One region of the Flexivirga sp. genome, then DNA from elsewhere that is predicted to be linked to it. Evidence: riboswitches for the same ligand, from Rfam matches in the RefSeq annotation. Region 1 holds a riboswitch; each other region holds the start of a gene.
What was found. Region 1 has a riboswitch for cobalamin ahead of metE (5-methyltetrahydropteroyltriglutamate--homocysteine S-methyltransferase). Riboswitches for the same ligand answer to the same signal wherever they lie in the genome.
Positions count from the first base shown of each region.

Region 2: it holds a riboswitch for cobalamin, as region 1 does, so the genes downstream of both, ACTHL4_RS04270 (ribonucleoside-diphosphate reductase subunit alpha) here and metE (5-methyltetrahydropteroyltriglutamate--homocysteine S-methyltransferase) in region 1, are expected to answer to the same signal.
Region 3: it holds a riboswitch for cobalamin, as region 1 does, so the genes downstream of both, ACTHL4_RS15640 (hypothetical protein) here and metE (5-methyltetrahydropteroyltriglutamate--homocysteine S-methyltransferase) in region 1, are expected to answer to the same signal.

Region 1 is NZ_JBQCGS010000063.1:2,952-6,324, forward strand. Features, by position in the region: gene metE (5-methyltetrahydropteroyltriglutamate--homocysteine S-methyltransferase) at 1-2,256, opposite strand, end outside; cobalamin riboswitch at 2,323-2,500, opposite strand; gene ACTHL4_RS10730 (hypothetical protein) at 2,735-3,070, shown strand; gene ACTHL4_RS10735 (hypothetical protein) at 3,001-3,373, shown strand, end outside.
Region 2 is NZ_JBQCGS010000024.1:33,904-40,580, reverse strand. Features, by position in the region: gene ACTHL4_RS04295 (ABC transporter permease) at 1-255, opposite strand, end outside; gene ACTHL4_RS04290 (ABC transporter ATP-binding protein) at 262-1,425, opposite strand; gene ACTHL4_RS04285 (alpha/beta hydrolase family protein) at 1,526-2,191, opposite strand; gene dcd (dCTP deaminase) at 2,202-2,777, opposite strand; tRNA gene ACTHL4_RS04275 (tRNA-Gly) at 2,893-2,963, shown strand; cobalamin riboswitch at 3,262-3,463, shown strand; gene ACTHL4_RS04270 (ribonucleoside-diphosphate reductase subunit alpha) at 3,598-6,096, shown strand; gene ACTHL4_RS04265 (ribonucleotide-diphosphate reductase subunit beta) at 6,087-6,677, shown strand, end outside.
Region 3 is NZ_JBQCGS010000095.1:24,274-30,950, forward strand. Features, by position in the region: gene ACTHL4_RS15630 (ABC transporter ATP-binding protein) at 1-952, opposite strand, end outside; gene ACTHL4_RS15635 (CbiQ family ECF transporter T component) at 949-2,073, opposite strand; gene ACTHL4_RS15640 (hypothetical protein) at 2,076-3,050, opposite strand; cobalamin riboswitch at 3,126-3,259, opposite strand; gene ACTHL4_RS15645 (nucleoside/nucleotide kinase family protein) at 3,334-3,975, shown strand; gene ACTHL4_RS15650 (RNA polymerase sigma factor) at 4,295-4,810, shown strand; gene ACTHL4_RS15655 (hypothetical protein) at 4,797-5,666, shown strand; gene ACTHL4_RS15660 (GNAT family N-acetyltransferase) at 5,698-6,279, opposite strand; partial or broken gene ACTHL4_RS15665 (HNH endonuclease signature motif containing protein) at 6,322-6,677, opposite strand, start outside.

The DNA.
Region 1 (3,373 bases):
CGCGGCGGCGACCAGGTGCGCGAGCGCAGCCCGCACCTCTGCGGGACGACGCGTCTTCAGTCCGCAATCCGGGTTCGCCCAGACCAGTTCGGCCGGCAGGGACCGCACCGCGCGTTCCAGCAGCTGCCGCACCTCGTCTTCGGCGGGCACCCGCGGCGAGTGGATGTCGTAGACGCCGGGACCGACCCCCTTGCGATAGCCCGCATCCCGCAGCTCCTCGGCGAGCGACATACCCGACCGGGCCGCCTCCAGACTGATCACGTCGGCGTCCAGTTCGTCGATCGCGGCGAAGATGTCACCGAAGTCTGCATAGCACATGTGCGTATGCACCTGGGTGGCGTCTGCGACCGAACTCGTTGCCAACCGGAAGGATTCGGTCGCCCAGCGCAGGTAAGCCGCGCGGTCCGCGGCGCGCAGCGGGAGCGTCTCGCGCAGTGCCGGTTCGTCGACCTGGATGATCCGGCAGCCCGCCCGTTCCAGGTCGGACACTTCGTCGCGCAACGCGAGCGCGACCTGCCGGGCGGTGTCGCCGACCGGCTGGTCGTCGCGGACGAACGACCAGGCAACCATCGTGACCGGTCCGGTCAGCATGCCCTTGACCGGTCGGTCGGTCAGCGACTGCGCGTACCGCCACCAGTCGACGGTCATCGGCTCAGGACGCGACACGTCGCCGAAGATGATCGGCGGCCGCACGCACCGGGTGCCGTAGGACTGCACCCAGCCGTGGGCGGTCGTCAGGAAGCCCTCGAGCTGCTCGGCGAAGTACTGCACCATGTCGTTGCGCTCCGGTTCGCCGTGGACGAGCACGTCGAGGCCGAGTTCCTCCTGGACCTCGATGACCGAAGCGATCTCACTTCTCATGGCGAGTTCGTATGCCGCGCGGTCGCTCTCGCCCTTGCGCAGTGCCGCGCGCGCCTTGCGCACGGCGGCGGTCTGCGGGAACGAGCCGATGGTGGTGGTCGGCAGTGGCGGCAGCCCGAGTGCCTGCTGTTGCTGCTCGCGGCGCTGCTCGAAGGCGGTCGCGCGATGGGTGTCGGCGCTGGTGATCGCGGCCGTCCGGGTTCGCACGGTTTCGTCGTGAGTCCGTGCCGAACCGCGTCGCGAGGCGATCGCGTCACGTGCGTTCTCCAGCGCGGGAGCTGCGCCATCCTGGCCGTCCAATGCCGTTGCCAGGGTGCGGATCTCGAGCACCTTCTCGCGTGCGAAGGCCAGCCAGCTGCGGACTTCGTCATCGATCGCGGATTCGCGCGAGGCGTCGAGCGGCACGTGCAGCAGCGAGCAGGAACTGCCGACGACCAGATCGTCGACGCGCGGGGCCAGCCGATGGAGCGTGGCCAGCCGGTCGTCCAGGTCTGCGGCCCAGACGTTGCGGCCGTCGATGACACCTGCGACGAGTCGCTTGCCGGCCAGCCCGTGCTGGAGGATCGCCGTGACGTTGTCGGCGATGGTGCAGTCGATCGCCAGGCCGTCGACGGGTGCGTCCGCGAGCACCTCGAACGCGTCCTGCAGGGCGGCGAAATAGCTGGCAATCAACAGTTTCGGTCGATTGCTCGTCGTGCCGAGGCGGTCGAGGGCATGCCGTGCGGCGTCCAGCACGGGCGCCGGCTGATCCAGCACCAGGGCGGGCTCGTCCAACTGCACCCAGGCGGCACCGGCGTCGTGCAGGGCGCCGAGGATCTCGGCATACACGTCGAGCAGCGGGTCGAGCAACGACAGCGGATCGAAGCCGGTCGGTGCCTCGTCGGCCGCCTTGGACAGCAGGAGGAAGGTGACTGGTCCGATGAGCACGGGACGCGCCCGATGGCCGGCCCGGGTCGCCTCGGTGAAGTGTGCGACCTGCCGGGCGGGGTCTGCGGCGAAGACCGTCTTGGGGGACAGCTCCGGGACCAGGTAGTGGTAGTTGGTGTCGAACCACTTCGTCATCTCCAGCGGAGCCACCCGGTCGTTGCCGCGCGCCCTCGCGAAATAGACGTCCAGCCGGCTGTCGGCGGCGTCACGATAGCGCTGCGGGACGGCACCGACCATGGTCGCCGTGTCGAGCACGTGATCGTAGTAGGAGAAGTCGCCTGTGGGGACCTCATGGATCCCGTTGTCGGCCAGTTGTTTCCACGCATCGGCGCGTAGCTCGGCGGCGGCGTCGTGCAGTTGCTCGGCAGTGTTGCGGCCGGTCCAGTAGCCCTCGACGGCCCGTTTCAGTTCCCGTTTGGGGCCCTGTCGCGGCCAGCCCAGAACGGTTGCGATCGTGTGATCGGTCATCAGCAATCTCCTTCGTGACCCACCCGAGAGGTCACTTCGTCGGCCGCACCGGGGCCCGGGTCCGGGCGACGGGCAGGTATTCGGACTCGTGAGCGTGCCGGTGCCGGCGTCTACTGTCCGTCGCTTCCCAGCCGATGGCCAGTGCGTATGACGGAGGTCGTTCTCACATACCGCTGCGGGGCAGTCCCGGAGTCGCACCGGGTTCCCTGTTGTCTCGCCGCACCGTGGCGCGGCGAACCTGTCGCGTTCCGCAGCCTACTGACGCTTGCCGGAGCTCTCGGCATCTGGTCGATCTGCGGACACCTCGGCTCCCAGCACCTCTTCGAGGGGTGCTCCGAACATCATGCCGCGGATGCGCTGACGATCACCCAACTGGTGATCGCCGGTGTGGTGGTCGGCGGCGCGGAGGCGTTCTTCTCTCCCCGCGGACACGCTGGCGACGAAAACCGTTGTGCCGGCTGAGGATCTGAGCACCGCGATGTCCGCGATACAGGGGCGGCAGGGTGTCACCGGCCTGGTCGACCCGCCGTTGGGCGGGCTGCCTTTCTCGGTCTCCCGATCGCTGCCGGTGCTGGCCGACGTGGTGTCCTACCTGGGCGCCGCGGTCGCGGCGCTGTTGGTGCGCACGCCACTGCCGGCGCCGCCTCCGGACGGCGACGCGCACGAACCTCCGGTGCGAGCGATGCGATCCGGTCTGCGTTTCGCATGGCGCCATGAGGTGCTCCGGCCGGACGGATGCTGCTCGTGGCTGCCACCGTGCTCGCCGCGAGTCTGGTCGCGTGTGCGTTCGTGCAGAGCTATCCGTTGGTGCTGACGCTGCTCGTCGTCGGTTTCGTGCTGAACCCGGCACCCAACGCGGGCTTTATGACCTACGTCATGCTGATCACCCCCGATGCGCTGCAGGGCCGTGTCCAGAGCGCGCTGATGACGTGCGTGCTGGCGATGTCACCACTCGCGCCGGCGGCCGGAGGACTGTTCACGGAGTGGTGGGGCGGCGAACCCACCCTGGTGGTGCTCGGTGCGTTGACGTTCGTGGTCGCCTCACTGATGCTGGTCGGACCACTCCGGCGAATGCCGCTGCTAGCCGATGTCGCCCCCGCCGATGCCGCGACGGCCG
Region 2 (6,677 bases), on a different contig from region 1:
GATGACGTTGATCGGGGCGATGATGCTGGTCCCGACGATGAGCGGCATCAGCACGAAGAGCGCGAGCGACGGGATCGTGTAGAGCAGGCTCGAGCCGCCGACGAGCAGGACCCGCAGCCATGACGCGCGACGAGCCAGCCAGCCGAGCGGCAGCGAGATCAGCAGGCCGATGACCAGCGGGAATCCGGCGAGCCAGGCGTGCTCGACGCCGCGGCTGAGGATGTCGGACCAGTGGTCCTGGATGAAGGAGAACACCGGTGGCTACTCGCCGTGCGAGGCGTTGAAGGTGGCGGCGGTGTCGACGGCCTGTTGCGGCGCGATGTCGGCCTCGTCGACCTCGGGGCGGTCCGTGGCCTCGATCGCCTGCAGCACCTGATGCGCGCGGACGGTGCCCAGCAGCCTGCCGTCATCGGCAGCAATGACGCCGCGACGACTTGGTGACGACAACGCCGCATCGAGCGCCGAACGCAACGGGCCCGAAGCGCGAGCCACCGTGCCGCCGCGGTGCAGCATCGCCGGGTCGATCGGTGCTGTGATCACCGACGGCTGGATCCAGCCGACCGGTCGGCCGTCGTCCACCACGAGCAGCCACTCGTCGTCCGTTGCCGCCCGGGCCTGCTCGGGCGTCGTGCCCAACGGCACCGTGACCTCTGCAGCCAACGGCAGCGGCGGCGTCTCGGCGAAGGTCAACGCTCGATATCCGCGGTCCCGGCCGATGAAGTCGGCGACGAAGTCGTCGATCGGATGGGCGAGCAGGTATGCCGGGTCGGCCAATTGGGCCAGTCGGCCGCCGACCCGCATGACCACGATCTGGTCGCCGAGCTTGAGCGCCTCGTCGATGTCGTGCGTGACGAAGACGATCGTCTTGCCGAGGTCCCGCTGCAGACGCAGGAACTCGTCCTGCAGTTGCTCCCGCACCACCGGGTCCACGGCGCTGAACGGCTCATCCATCAGCATCACCGGCGGGTCGGCGGCCAGCGCGCGGGCGACGCCGACGCGCTGCTGCTGACCGCCGGACAGCTGTGACGGCCAGCGGTCGGCGAACCGCCCTGGCAGCCCGACGAGTTCGAGCACTTCGCGGGCCCGCTCGCGCGCCTTGGCCTTCGGGGTGCCGAGCAGTTGCGGCACCGTCGCCACGTTGTCGACGACCCGCTTGTTGGGGAACAGGCCGGCGTGCTGGATGACGTAACCGATGCCCCGGCGCAGCTTCGCGGCATTGAAGGTCCGGACGTCCTCACCGTCGATGGAGATGCTGCCGCTGGTGGGCTCGATCATCCGGTTGATCATCCGCAACGACGTCGTCTTGCCGCACCCGGACGGTCCCACCAGGACGGTGATCTGGCCGGTCGGGGCATCGAAGGACAGGTCGTCGACGGCGGTCGCACCGTCGGCGTACTGCTTGACCACCTGCTCGAAGCGGATCATGGTCACCCAACGTAGTGCAGGCCACCGACATCCTGTCGCGTCAGACCCGGCAACGTGCCCGGCGAGCGATGCCTTTCGCGCACGCTGCGAGGCTGCGAGGTCAGGGACGCAGCAGCGTCTGCTGCAGGAACTCGTTCGTATGGCGGTGCCACGCGCGCGCTCGCAGCAGCATCGCGTGGGCGTCGGGCAACTGGACGCTGCGCGCGTCCCCGCCCGCCGCGACGATCCGGCCGGCGAGCCGTGAGCTCTCCCGCGGATCGGTGATGACGTCCTTGCGGCCGTGCAACAGCAGCGTGTGTCGGCCGAGGAAGGGCTCGACGTCGTACTGCCGCGGGATCCACGGCGCCATACCGACGATGCTGACCACCCCCTCGCAGCCGGCGAGTTCGAGTGCGACCCGACCCCCCATCGAATGACCGACCAGCGCGAGCGGCACGCCCGGGTAGAGCTCCTGCAACCGCCCCAGCGCCCACCGAGCATCCACGACCGGTGAGCGGGCGTCACCGTTGTATCCGCGCACCGCGTCGCGCAGCACCGCGGGTGCGATGCGGCCGCCGGCACTGCGCTCGATGCTGCGCGCGACGGCCACCATCCGCAGCACCGGGGGGCTGGCCTTGAAGGTGCGCTGCAGACCGTGTTCGGCGCCGCCGTGCAGCAGCAGGGCGATCGCCTCCGGGCGGTGCCTGCCGTCCGGCAGCGTGAGGAACGGGTGTGCCTCCGGTCGCACCTGCGCGTGCGCCGGACCGACCTCGAAGCGGGGCCTCATGCGGTCACGCTCACAGCTGCGACCGGTGGAAGTTGTCGTAGGACCGGCTCGCGGTCGGGCCCCGCTGGCCTTGGTAGTGAGAGCCGTATTTCGCGCTGCCATAGAGGCTTTCGGCCGGACTACTGAGCTGGAAGAAGCACAGCTGGCCGATCTTCATGCCCGGCCACAGCTTGATCGGCAGGGTCGCGACATTGGACAACTCCAGGGTCACGTGGCCGGAGAACCCCGGGTCCACGAAGCCGGCGGTCGCGTGGGTGAGCAGGCCCAGCCGGCCCAGGCTCGACTTGCCCTCCACCCGTGCGGCGACGTCGTCCGGCAGCGTCACCTGCTCGTAGGTCGAGCCCAGCACGAACTCCCCCGGGTGCAGCACGAACGGCTCGCCCGCGTCGGTCTCGATCAGCCGGGTCAGTTCGTCCTGCTCGGCGGCCGGATCGATGAACGGATACTTGTGATTGTCGAACAGCCGGAAGAAGCGATCCAGTCGGAAGTCGATGCTCGAAGGCTGGATCATCGTCTCGTCATACGGGTCGAGACGCACGCGTCCGGCGTCGATCTGGGCGCGAATGTCGCGGTCGGAGAGCAGCACGGGGGTCACGCTACCCGGCGGGCCCGTGCGCCGGTGGCGCCGCGCGTGGGTTAGACTCCTGCCGGTCCGAAATCGCCCCCGCGGCAGCGTGTCAGGGGAGCGGCTTTCGCGGCACGCGAGTGTAGTTCAATGGTAGAACATCAGCTTCCCAAGCTGAATACGCGAGTTCGATTCTCGTCACTCGCTCTTCACTGCGTTTCTTGTGCTCGACTCCTCACCGCCCTCCTGCGGCTCGGGCTCGCTCGCCCCGCGCCGCAGCCGCGCCGACCGTTGTCTCGCGGACCGTCCACTTGCCCTTCCGTCGCCAACGCTGGTCGCTCACCACCTCGCCGGTTCCACTTCGCACCGCCCGCCTGTGGCTCGGGCTCGCGCCGTTCTGCCGATTTGACACCGGCAAAACTACATGCGTGCAACTACAGCATGTTGGGTCTTGGCAAAGTCGCCACCACTAGATAGTGTGTCTCACGCAGTTGGTTCGCGCACGGACACCGACCGCCACGGCGGTCGTCGATCGTGCCCGAGGAAAGAGGGAAGCCGGTGAGATTCCGGCACTGCCCCCGCAGCGGTGAGTGAGGACGAACGTCGTCATCAGCACTGGGCCGACCAGCCCGGGAAGCGACGACCAGTAGGTGTGCGTCTGGCACGGAGTCACGAGTCCGAAGACCTGCCACTGCCCCGTTCACGTTCGTGGACGGGTCCGACCGCAGCCCGCGCGGGAAGGGCTGACGAACGAGCGGTGGCATGCCCCATCTGCGTGCGCTGCCCGCTCGCCGTCCCTCCTCGCCGGACGACCAGCGAGGACAGACGGGAGACACCGCACGTGGCCATACACGTCACCAAACGCGACGGTTCGCGCGAGCCGTATGACGCAGACCGCATCAACCGGGCGATCGAGAGGGCGGCCGACGGCCTGCCGAACGCCATGTCGATGACCATGCAGATCGCCTCGGAGCTGGCGATCACCCTCTTCGACGGCATCACCACCGAGCAACTCGACGAAGCCGCCATCTCGGTCGCGGTGCAGAACGTCAAGGACGACCCCGACTTCGACGTCATCGCCTCCCGTCTGCTGCTCAAGACGATCTACAAGAAGGTGCTGGGCGACTTCGAGACCCAGTCCGAGCTTGCGTTGCTGCACCAGGCGCGCTTCCCCGGCTACGTCCGCGAGTCGGTCGAGGACGGGCTCTTCGATCCCCGGCTGGCGTCGGCGTTCAACCTGGAGCAGCTCGCGGCCGCGCTCGACCACCACCTGGACGACGGACTGCGCTACATCGGCATCGTCACCCTCAAGAACCGTTACATGGCAACGGATTCCAGTCGTCGACCGCTCGAGGTCCCGGCATACTTCTGGATGCGTGTCGCGATGGGTATGTCGGTGGGCGAGAAGGACCCGACCCAGGCCGCGATCGGCTTCTACCGCAAGATGGCGTCGCTGGACTACCTGGCGGCCGGCTCGACGCTGGTCAACGCCGGCACCGTCACCCCGCAACTGTCCAACTGCTTCGTGATGCAGATGGACGACGACATCGAGCACATCGCCAAGTCGATGCGCGACGTCATGTGGCTGACCAAGGGCACCGGCGGCATCGGCCTCTCGGTCTCCAAACTGCGCTCGGAAGGCAGTCCGATCCGCAGCAACAACACCTCGTCCACCGGGCCGATCCCCTTCATGCACACCATCGACTCGATCCTGCGGGCCGTCTCCCGCGGCGGGAAGAAGTTCGGGGCGCTGTGCTTCTACATGGAGAACTGGCACCTGGACTTCCCGCAATTCATCGATCTGCGGCAGAACGCCGGCGACCCCTACCGACGCACCCGGACCGCCAACACCGCGGTCTGGCTGTCCGACGAGTTCATGAAGCGCGTCGTCGCCGATGACGACTGGTATCTCTTCGACCCGCTGGAGACCCCGGACCTGGTGGAGCTGGTCGGCGACGACTTCTCCCGCCGCTACCAGGAGTATGCCGCTCTGGCCGAGGCCGGGAAGCTGCGCTCCTTCAAGAAGATCCGCGCCCGCGCGCAGTGGAGGTCGATCCTGGTCTCGCTGCAGACGACCTCGCACCCGTGGCTGACATGGAAAGACACCGTCAACCAGCGCGCGCTCAACGACAACACCGGCACGATCCACCTGTCGAACCTGTGCACCGAGATCACGCTGCCGCAGGACCGCGACAACGTGTCGGTGTGCAACCTGGCCTCGATCAACCTCTCGCGACACCTGAATGCGGACGGCGAATGGGACTGGGACCGACTCGCCGAGTCCGCCCGTCTCGCCGTGCGTCAGCTGGACAACCTGATCGACATCACGCGCTCCTCGGTGCCCGAGTCGGAGCACTCCAATGACCGGAACCGCGCGATCGGCCTGGGAATCATGGGCTTCACCGACGTGGTGGAGAAGTTGGGCCTGTCCTACGCCTCGGAGGAGGCGGCCGACCTGATCGACCGGCTGACCGAGTTCATCAGCTGGCACGCCATCGACGCATCGTGTGATCTGGCGGTCGAGCGCGGCGCCTACCCCAACTTCCCGGGATCCGGCTGGTCCCGCGGTCTGGTGCCGATCGACACCCTGGAGACGCTCGAGAAGCGTCGTGGCGTCGAGGTCGACGTGCCGCGGACCGCACGCCTGGACTGGGACGCGTTGCGTGCCCGCGTCCGCGACGGCGTCCGCAACGCCACGCTCATGGCCATCGCACCGACGGCGTCGATCGGCCTGGTCGCCGGCACCACTCCCGGCCTGGATCCGCAGTTCTCCCAGCTCTTCTCGCGCACCACGTCCTCCGGCAAGTTCCTGGAGGTAAACCGCAACCTGGTGGCCGCGCTGCAGGAACGCGGCCTGTGGGACCAGGTGCGGGACGAGCTGCTGCGCTCCCGCGGTGACCTGTCCGTCGTACCCGGCGTGCCGGAGGACCTGCTGGAGGTCTTCCAGACTTCCTTCCAGCTGCCGGCCACGGCATACCTGCAGGTCGCCTCCCGGGCGCAGAAGTGGATCGATCAGGCGATCAGCCGCAACATCTACCTGGAGTCGCGGGACATCGGTGGCATGAGCGACCTGTATGTCGACGCGTGGCGCAAGGGTGTCAAGACGACCTACTACCTGCACATGAAACCGCGCCACCGCGCGGAGCAGTCGACCGTCAAGGTCAACAAGGCCGTCGAAAGCGGCCGGGCCGGAAGCGGATTCGGCTTTGCGCGCAAGGCAGCGACGCACCCGCCCGAGCAGGCAGAAACCCCGAAGACCGCGCCGGTCGCCGAATTCGAAGAGGGCTTCACCTGCCCCACCGACCCCCAGGAACTTCTCGAATGCGAGGCATGCCAATGACATCCACCACTCCCGACACCCAGACGTCCATCCTCGGCACCGGCATCCAGGACGGCCTGTTGCTCAAGCCGATCCGCTACCAGTGGGCATACGACCTGTACAACCAGGCCGTCGCCAACACGTGGTTCCCGCACGAGATCCAGCTCGGGGAGGACCTCGGCGACTTCGAGCGGATGACGGACGAGGAGCGGCATGCCGTCACCTTCCTGATGAGCTACTTCAACCCCAACGAGCTGCTGGTCAACAAGGCGCTGGCGTTCGGCGTCTACCCGTATGTCGGCGCGCCCGAGGCACACCTCTACCTGGCCAAGCAGATGTGGGAGGAGGCCAACCACTGCATGGCGTTCGAATACGTGCTGGAGACCTTCCCCATCGACCGTGACGAGGCGTATGCCGCCCACGTCGACATACCGTCGATGGCCGCCAAGGAGGAGTTCGAGGTCCGCTACATCCAGCGGATGGCGGAACAGACGCTGGACATCACCACGACCGAGGGCAAGCGCGACTTCGTGCGCAACCTCGTCGCGTACAACGTTGTGCTGGAAGGCATCTGGTTCTACAGCGGCTTCATGGTGGCGCTG
Region 3 (6,677 bases), on a different contig from region 1:
CGGCCAACCGCAGCCCGATCTCGCGTACCGCCACGCGGTCGCCATACCGGACGGTCACCCCGTCGGCCCGCAACAGCACCTCACCGGGCGAACGCGTACGCTGCGGCGGCGACCCGAGCCGCTCGCGCAACGGCCGCGCGGCTCGCCGGGCGTCACGCACCGACAACGGCAGCGGCGACCACGAGCACAGCCGGCCGAGTTGCACCACCGGTGGCGCTACCGGCGCGTCGATCATCATCGTCGCTGGGTCACCGCCGCGGACGATGCCGTCACCCGGCAGGGTGATCACCGAATCGGCATACTGCACAGCGCGTTCCAGCCGGTGCTCGGCCATCACGACGGTCGTGCCGAGGTCGTGCACCAGCCGGGTGATCGCGGCGAGCACCTCCTCGGCGGATCCGGGGTCGAGTGCCGATGTCGACTCGTCCAGCACCAACACCTTCGGCGCGGTCACCAGTGCCGCCCCGATCGCGACGCGTTGCTGCTGGCCGCCGGACAGCGTGGCCAGCGATCGGCGACGCAGCGCGGCAATGCCGAGCAGGTCGAGGGTCTCCTCGACGCGCTTGCGCATCGTGGCCGGTGCAACACCCAATTGCTCCATGCCGTAGGCGAGTTCGTCCTCAACGGTGTCCGCCACGAATCCGGCGAGCGGGTCCTGGCCGACCCGGCCGACGACGTCGGCCATCTCACGGGGCGGGTGGTCCCTGGTGTCCATCCCGGAGACGACGACCCGACCCGACAGCCGGCCTCCGGTGAAGTGCGGCACCAGCCCGTTGACGGCACCGAGCAGGGTCGACTTCCCGACGCCGGTGCGCCCGACGACCAGGGCGAGTTCGCCCTCGTCGATCTGCAGGTCGACGTGCGCCAGTGCGGCAGCCGTGCCGCCGGCCGGTCCCGGGTCGCCGGCGGGCGCACCCTCGTAACGCACCGACACGTCGTGCAGCTCGATCATGCCGCCACCTCCTCCGTCGCATCCTGTATGACGCTGGGCGGCGACACGACGGCGGCCAGCAGGCCGATGACGGCAGCGACCAGCGGCAGCAGATCGACGATCGGCCACTGCGCAGGGGTCGTGGAGGTGTTGAGGTGTGCCGGCGTGATCTGTGCCGCCAGGATCATCAACGCCCCGGCGGCCAGACCACTGGCGGCCACGGCGCAACCAACCACCCCGAACGGATCCACGCGGTAGCGGGTGACCGCGCGCTCACGCGAGGAGCAGAGCAGCCCCAGTGCGGCGAGCGCCACCCCGAGCACGAACGCCGGCCACCGGAAGAGTGTCGGTGCGCGGTCGTCCAGGACACCGAAGATGCCGATGCAGACGGCGATCAGGCCGGCCAGTGTCAGCACGCCGAGGATCCGGCGGGTCCGCTTCGGCGTCGAGCCGCGACGCCCGTAGCCTCGCGAATCCATCGCTGCCGCGAGCAGCAGTGAGCGGTCCAGCGCATCGGCCAGCACCGGGACGATGACTCGGCGCACGACGTGCCACTTGCCACCGTCGGCGTCGGCCCGCAGCCGCTGCGCTCGGCGCACCCGTCGGATGCTGTCCGCCAGCTGCGGGAAGACCGAGACGGCGACGACCACCACCGTGCCGATGTCGTAGAGGCTGATGGGTACCACCTTGAGCAGTCGCTTCGGGTTCGCCAGTGAGTTGGCTGCGCCGATGCAGATGATCATCGCGGCGAGCCGCAGGCCGTCATACAAGCCGTCGAGCAGGTCGGACAGGTGCACCGGGCCGAGCAGTGAGACACCGGCGGCCCACTGCGGCAAGGGGATTCGCGGCAGGTCCAGCACCACGGGCCCGGCGCCGGCCGCGCCGAGCAAGCACCGGAAGGCGACCCGCACGACGACGACGAAGAGTCCGAGCAGCAGGTAGAGCCGCAGCGATCGCGACCACGGCGCATTGCCGCGGCGCAGGACGACCACGAAGCAGGAGACCCCGATCAGCAGCAGCAACAACAGCGGGTTGGTGGTGAACGAAGCCGCCACCGCCAGTCCGATCGCCCACAACCACCAGGCGACCGGATGGACCGGTGCGGGCAGCCGTGTCGCCCTGGTGGGATGTCTCGGATCCACTGTCAGTTGCGCCGGCGGAGGAACGCTACTGCGCTGCCGCCGATGGCCAGCGCCGCGAGGACGCCACCACCCACGACGGTGGTCGCATTGATGGTGGACGACTTCTCCGCGTCCTTGATCTTCTTGTCGCTGTTGACGATCGGCGCACCGGCGGCATTGGTGGGCCCCCCGCTGGAGGTGCCCGTGACGCCCGCTCCGGTCGAGGACGTCGCCGAACTCTTGCGGTGCGCGGACGTCGAGGCGCCGGCCGACCGGGACGCTGCCGTCTTCTTGTTCTTCGCGGTATGCGTGCCGGCCGCGGTCGACGACCCGGACGTCGAGCCGGTGGTGGACTGCGGTTGCGACCCACCGCGGTGCTTCGGTGCGGTGCTGTGCGGGGGCGGTGGCGCGGTGGTGGTCGTATGGCGCGGCGCCGGCGGCGCCGTGGTGGTGTGCGCGGGCGGCGGCTTCGGCGCCGCGGGCCGGCTCGGGGTGTACCGGGGCGGGTAGTTGGTGCCGCCCTCGCTGAACGCCCAGCCCTCGAAACCGCCGGGGATGACATGGCTGCTGGAGGCGCCTTCGCCGCTGGAGGTCCAGGACCCGCCATTGGGCGCCTGGGTGTACCACCAGTGCGCATTCGGCGGAGGCGTGCGCCCGCACGACTCGTGGTAACCACCGGGCAGCGTGGCCGATGCCGACGGCTGCCCGTAGATGCGGCAGATGAAGGCCAGTCCGTACTGCCGGGTCCCCTCCACCGGGATCCCGGCGGCCTGCAACGCCTGCAGACCGGTGGCGCCGCTGCCGACCGGCGAGCACCGGACCGCGATCCCGCCGCCGAGGCCACGGAAGTCGACCACGACGGTCACCCCGGAACTGGTCTTGCACACGCCGTTGTAGCCGGCGGCCTGCGCCGGCGCGGCCGATCCGGCATACGCGAAGGTGGTCGCCGAGGCGGCGAGCGCGAGGGCTGCGACGGAGCGCACCGTGCGGCTGGGCATGCGCGTGAGTCCTTTCGTGTCGGGACTTCTTGCGCGCGACACGATCTCGCCCGCGACTGCAGTCCTCGACAGTCGATCCGGTGACGGGTGGGAGCAGGTATTCCGACTCGCGACCGGTCGGCCGCTCACGGCTGCGGGACAGCGCCGGAATCGCACCGGCTTCCCCTGCTCGCACCTGGGTGCCCGACACGGGCACCCGATCCGGAAACGGTAGCACCGCCGCAGCCTGCTCCCGCACCACCGCAGCTTGTGCACGGCGCCGGAATGCCGCAGAGTCTCGCGAGTGACCTCCCCCCGCGCCCTCGATGCCGCAGCCGCCGTCGACGCCGTGGTCGAGTCGGCCGCGCGGTCCGACCGCGTCGTCATCGGGTTGACCGGGCCGCCCGCGGCCGGGAAATCCACCGCCGCCGAGTTGGTCGCCGCCGGCTGCCGGGCGCGCGGGCTGCGCACGGTCGTGGTGCCGATGGACGGCTTCCACCTGGCGCAGGCGGTGCTGGACGCGCGCGGCTGGGCACCGGTCAAGGGTGCGCCGCACACCTTCGACGGCGCCGGCTATGTCGCGCTGCTCGACCGGATCCGCCGGGAGCGGGACGACACCGTCTGGGCGCCGGCGTTCGACCGTGCGCGGGAGGAGCCGGTCGCCGGCTCCATCGCGGTCTCCCCCGGGACACGGGTCGTGCTCACCGAGGGCAACTACCTGCTGCTGGACCGGCCGCCGTGGAGTGCGGTGCCCGGGCTGCTGGATGCGGTCTGGTATGTCGACGTCCCCGACCCGCTGCGCCGCGACCGGCTGATCCAGCGGCACCGCCGTTTCGGGCGCAGTCCCGCGGAGGCTGCCGAGCGTGCGCTCGGCTCCGACGAGCGCAACGCCGAACTGGTCCGGGCGACCAAGGCCCGCGCGGACGGCATACTCCTGCTGCCGTGAACGCGGGTGGCCGGTGCCGGCCGGGCTGCCGCATGTGACCGATCGCACCTCTCGCCATACAGGTTGGCGGGCGCGCGCAGGCAACCTGGCGGGCCGTCGCACGTCTTCCCGGTGTGAGGAGGAACGTGCGAACCGACGGATGGCGGCCGGTCCCCGGCCCGTCGCGGTGCGTCTTTCCCTCCTGCGTCAGCCAGTGGTTAAGGTCTGGGCGAGGGGTTGCGGTGTCATGACACTCAGCACACCCGCCGTGTATGCCGGAAGGCCGAGTCGCTGGGGAGGTCGGATCCATGAGCATGGACCGGCTCCCGCCCACGATGCGATGACTGCGGACGACTCCGTCGATCTGGCGGAGCTCTATCGCACCCACCACCTGCAGATGGTGCGGCTCGCGCGACTGCTCGTCGACGATCTGGCCAGCGCCGAGGACGTGGTGCAGGAGGCGTTCCTCGGGATGCACCGCAACCGCGCGGCCTTGCGTGACTCGCGTGCCGCGGTCGGTTATCTCCGGCAGGCGGTGGTCAACCAGTCGCGCTCGATGCTGCGCCGGCGGCGCACGGTGCGCGCGCATCTGAAGGTCGCCGAGCCGGAGATCGCCCCGCCCGCCGACACCGACGTGATCATCGCCGAGGAGCACCAGGAGGTGCTGCGGGCGGTGGATCAGTTGCCGCCGCGGCAGCGCGAGGTGTTGGTGCTGCGCTACTGGTCCGACATGTCGGAGGCGGAGATCGCCGACGCCCTGGGGATCAGCCGGGGCACCGTGAAGTCCCAGGCGAGCCGTGCGATGGCCACACTCACCACGATCATGCAAGGAGGCGCAACCGATGAATCCGTCTGACCCGCACGACCCGGCGGAGCTGGAGCGCCGCCTGCGCGACGCGTTCGCGGCCAAGGCCCTGCAGGTCTCCGACGCCGATCTCGACCCGGCACGCGAGGCAGAGGTCGTCGCGGTGCTGGAAGCCCAGCGTCGCCGCCATCCGGCGACGCGTTGGTTCGCCGGCATCGGTTCGGCGGCCGCCGCGGCCGCGATCATCGGTGTGGCTCTCGTGGGTCTGCATGACGGGAACACGCGGCAGATGGTCAACGGCCTGCCCCCGGCCGTGACGACGACTTCGTCGTCGCCGGGTTCGAGCACTGTGACCGGCCCGTCGTCCTCGTCCACCGGCGAGCTGGGGCCCGATCTCCAGCAGCCGGCCACCCCCGGGAACGGGCGCACCTCGACGCTGTCCTCGGTGGGATCGTCCGGTGGTCAGTCGACCGTTCCGACGTCGGATGCGTCCACCTCGCCGGACGTGAATCGCACTGCGCTGTCGCACGGTTCGACCGGTGGCTCGGCCCAGTCGTCGCTTCACACCTCCGCGGCACAGCTGCCGCCGGCGATGCCGTCCGAGCTCCCGCAGTCGGGCTCGCTGGGTGATCAGGATTACACGGGCGCGGTGCCGCTGGTGGATCCTTCCGGCGGTCCGGCGCGCATGCTGTCGATGCCGTCGGATTTGACGTGGCAGCGCACTGCGCACACGGACCACACGTTGACGGTGCGGATCACCTATCTGCCCACCGACATCGAGGCCTATTGGCGGGGGACGCTGCCTGCGCAGGGTTGGGTGGCCGACGGTGCGGGCTGGAAGTTCCCCGGCACCTCGTATGCCGTCAGCCCCATCTCCGACAAGGGCAGCTTCACCGTCACCTGGTGATCTGCCGGGTGATTTGTCGGGTGCGGCGGGCTCAGAGCCTGTCGAAGGGTTCGGCGTAACGAAACGTGCCGCCTTTGCCCTCATATCCGCTGAGCGTCCGGACCTGGAAGTAGTCACCCCAGGACGGATCGGGCGCGGTGATCCCTACTTCGCGGGCCGGCACGAATCCGAAGCGGCCGTAGTAACCGGGCTCGCCGAGCAGCGCCACGAGCCGTTCGCCCTGTCCGTCCGCGGCGGCGAGGACCGCGTGCACCAGCGCGGAGCCAACGCCGGTCCCTTGCCGCTCCGGGAGGACGCTGAGCGGGCCGAGTCCGAGGGCGTCCTCGCCGTCGAGGTGCGCACGGGTGCAGAGGACGTGGCCGATCACCGCGTTGTCCTCGAGGGCGACCAGCGAGAGTTCGTGGATCCACGCGGGATCGTCGCGCAGCCACGACACCAGCGTCGCTTCCCCCGGGTCGCCGCCGGGCGTCACGGGCGGTGCGCTGTGCGCCGCGCTTCGGAAGGCCGCTGCGGTGACGGCTCGGATCGCTTCGACGTCGGTGGTCTGCTCTGCGCGGATCAGCACCATGGCACCGTCACCCATCGGTCCGTATGCCGTCAACGAATTTGTCACTGACGCGGATCTGGGCCGGCGCGCACTCAGGCTGCTGCGGACTCAGGCTGCTGCGGTGTGGTGGCCGGGCATGCGGCCGGGTGTGAGGTCCCAGTGGACGCCGTCGGGTCGGACCTCGGCCATGTAGCCCTGCCGGTGGACAGTGTGGTGGTGGCGGCTGCACAGGAGTGCGGAGTTGATGACGGAGGTGTGGCCGCCGGCCCACCAGGGGGTGAGGTGGTGGATTTCGCAGAATCCGGGTGGCCGGTCGCAGCCGGGGAAGGTGCAGCCGTGGTCGCGCAGGATGACTGCGGCCCGGATGGCCTTGGTGGCCAAGCGTTCGCGCCGGCCGACATCGAGGGGGGCGCTGGGTCCGCCGAGGACGGCGGGGATGAGGTCGGCGGCGCAGGCCAGGCGGC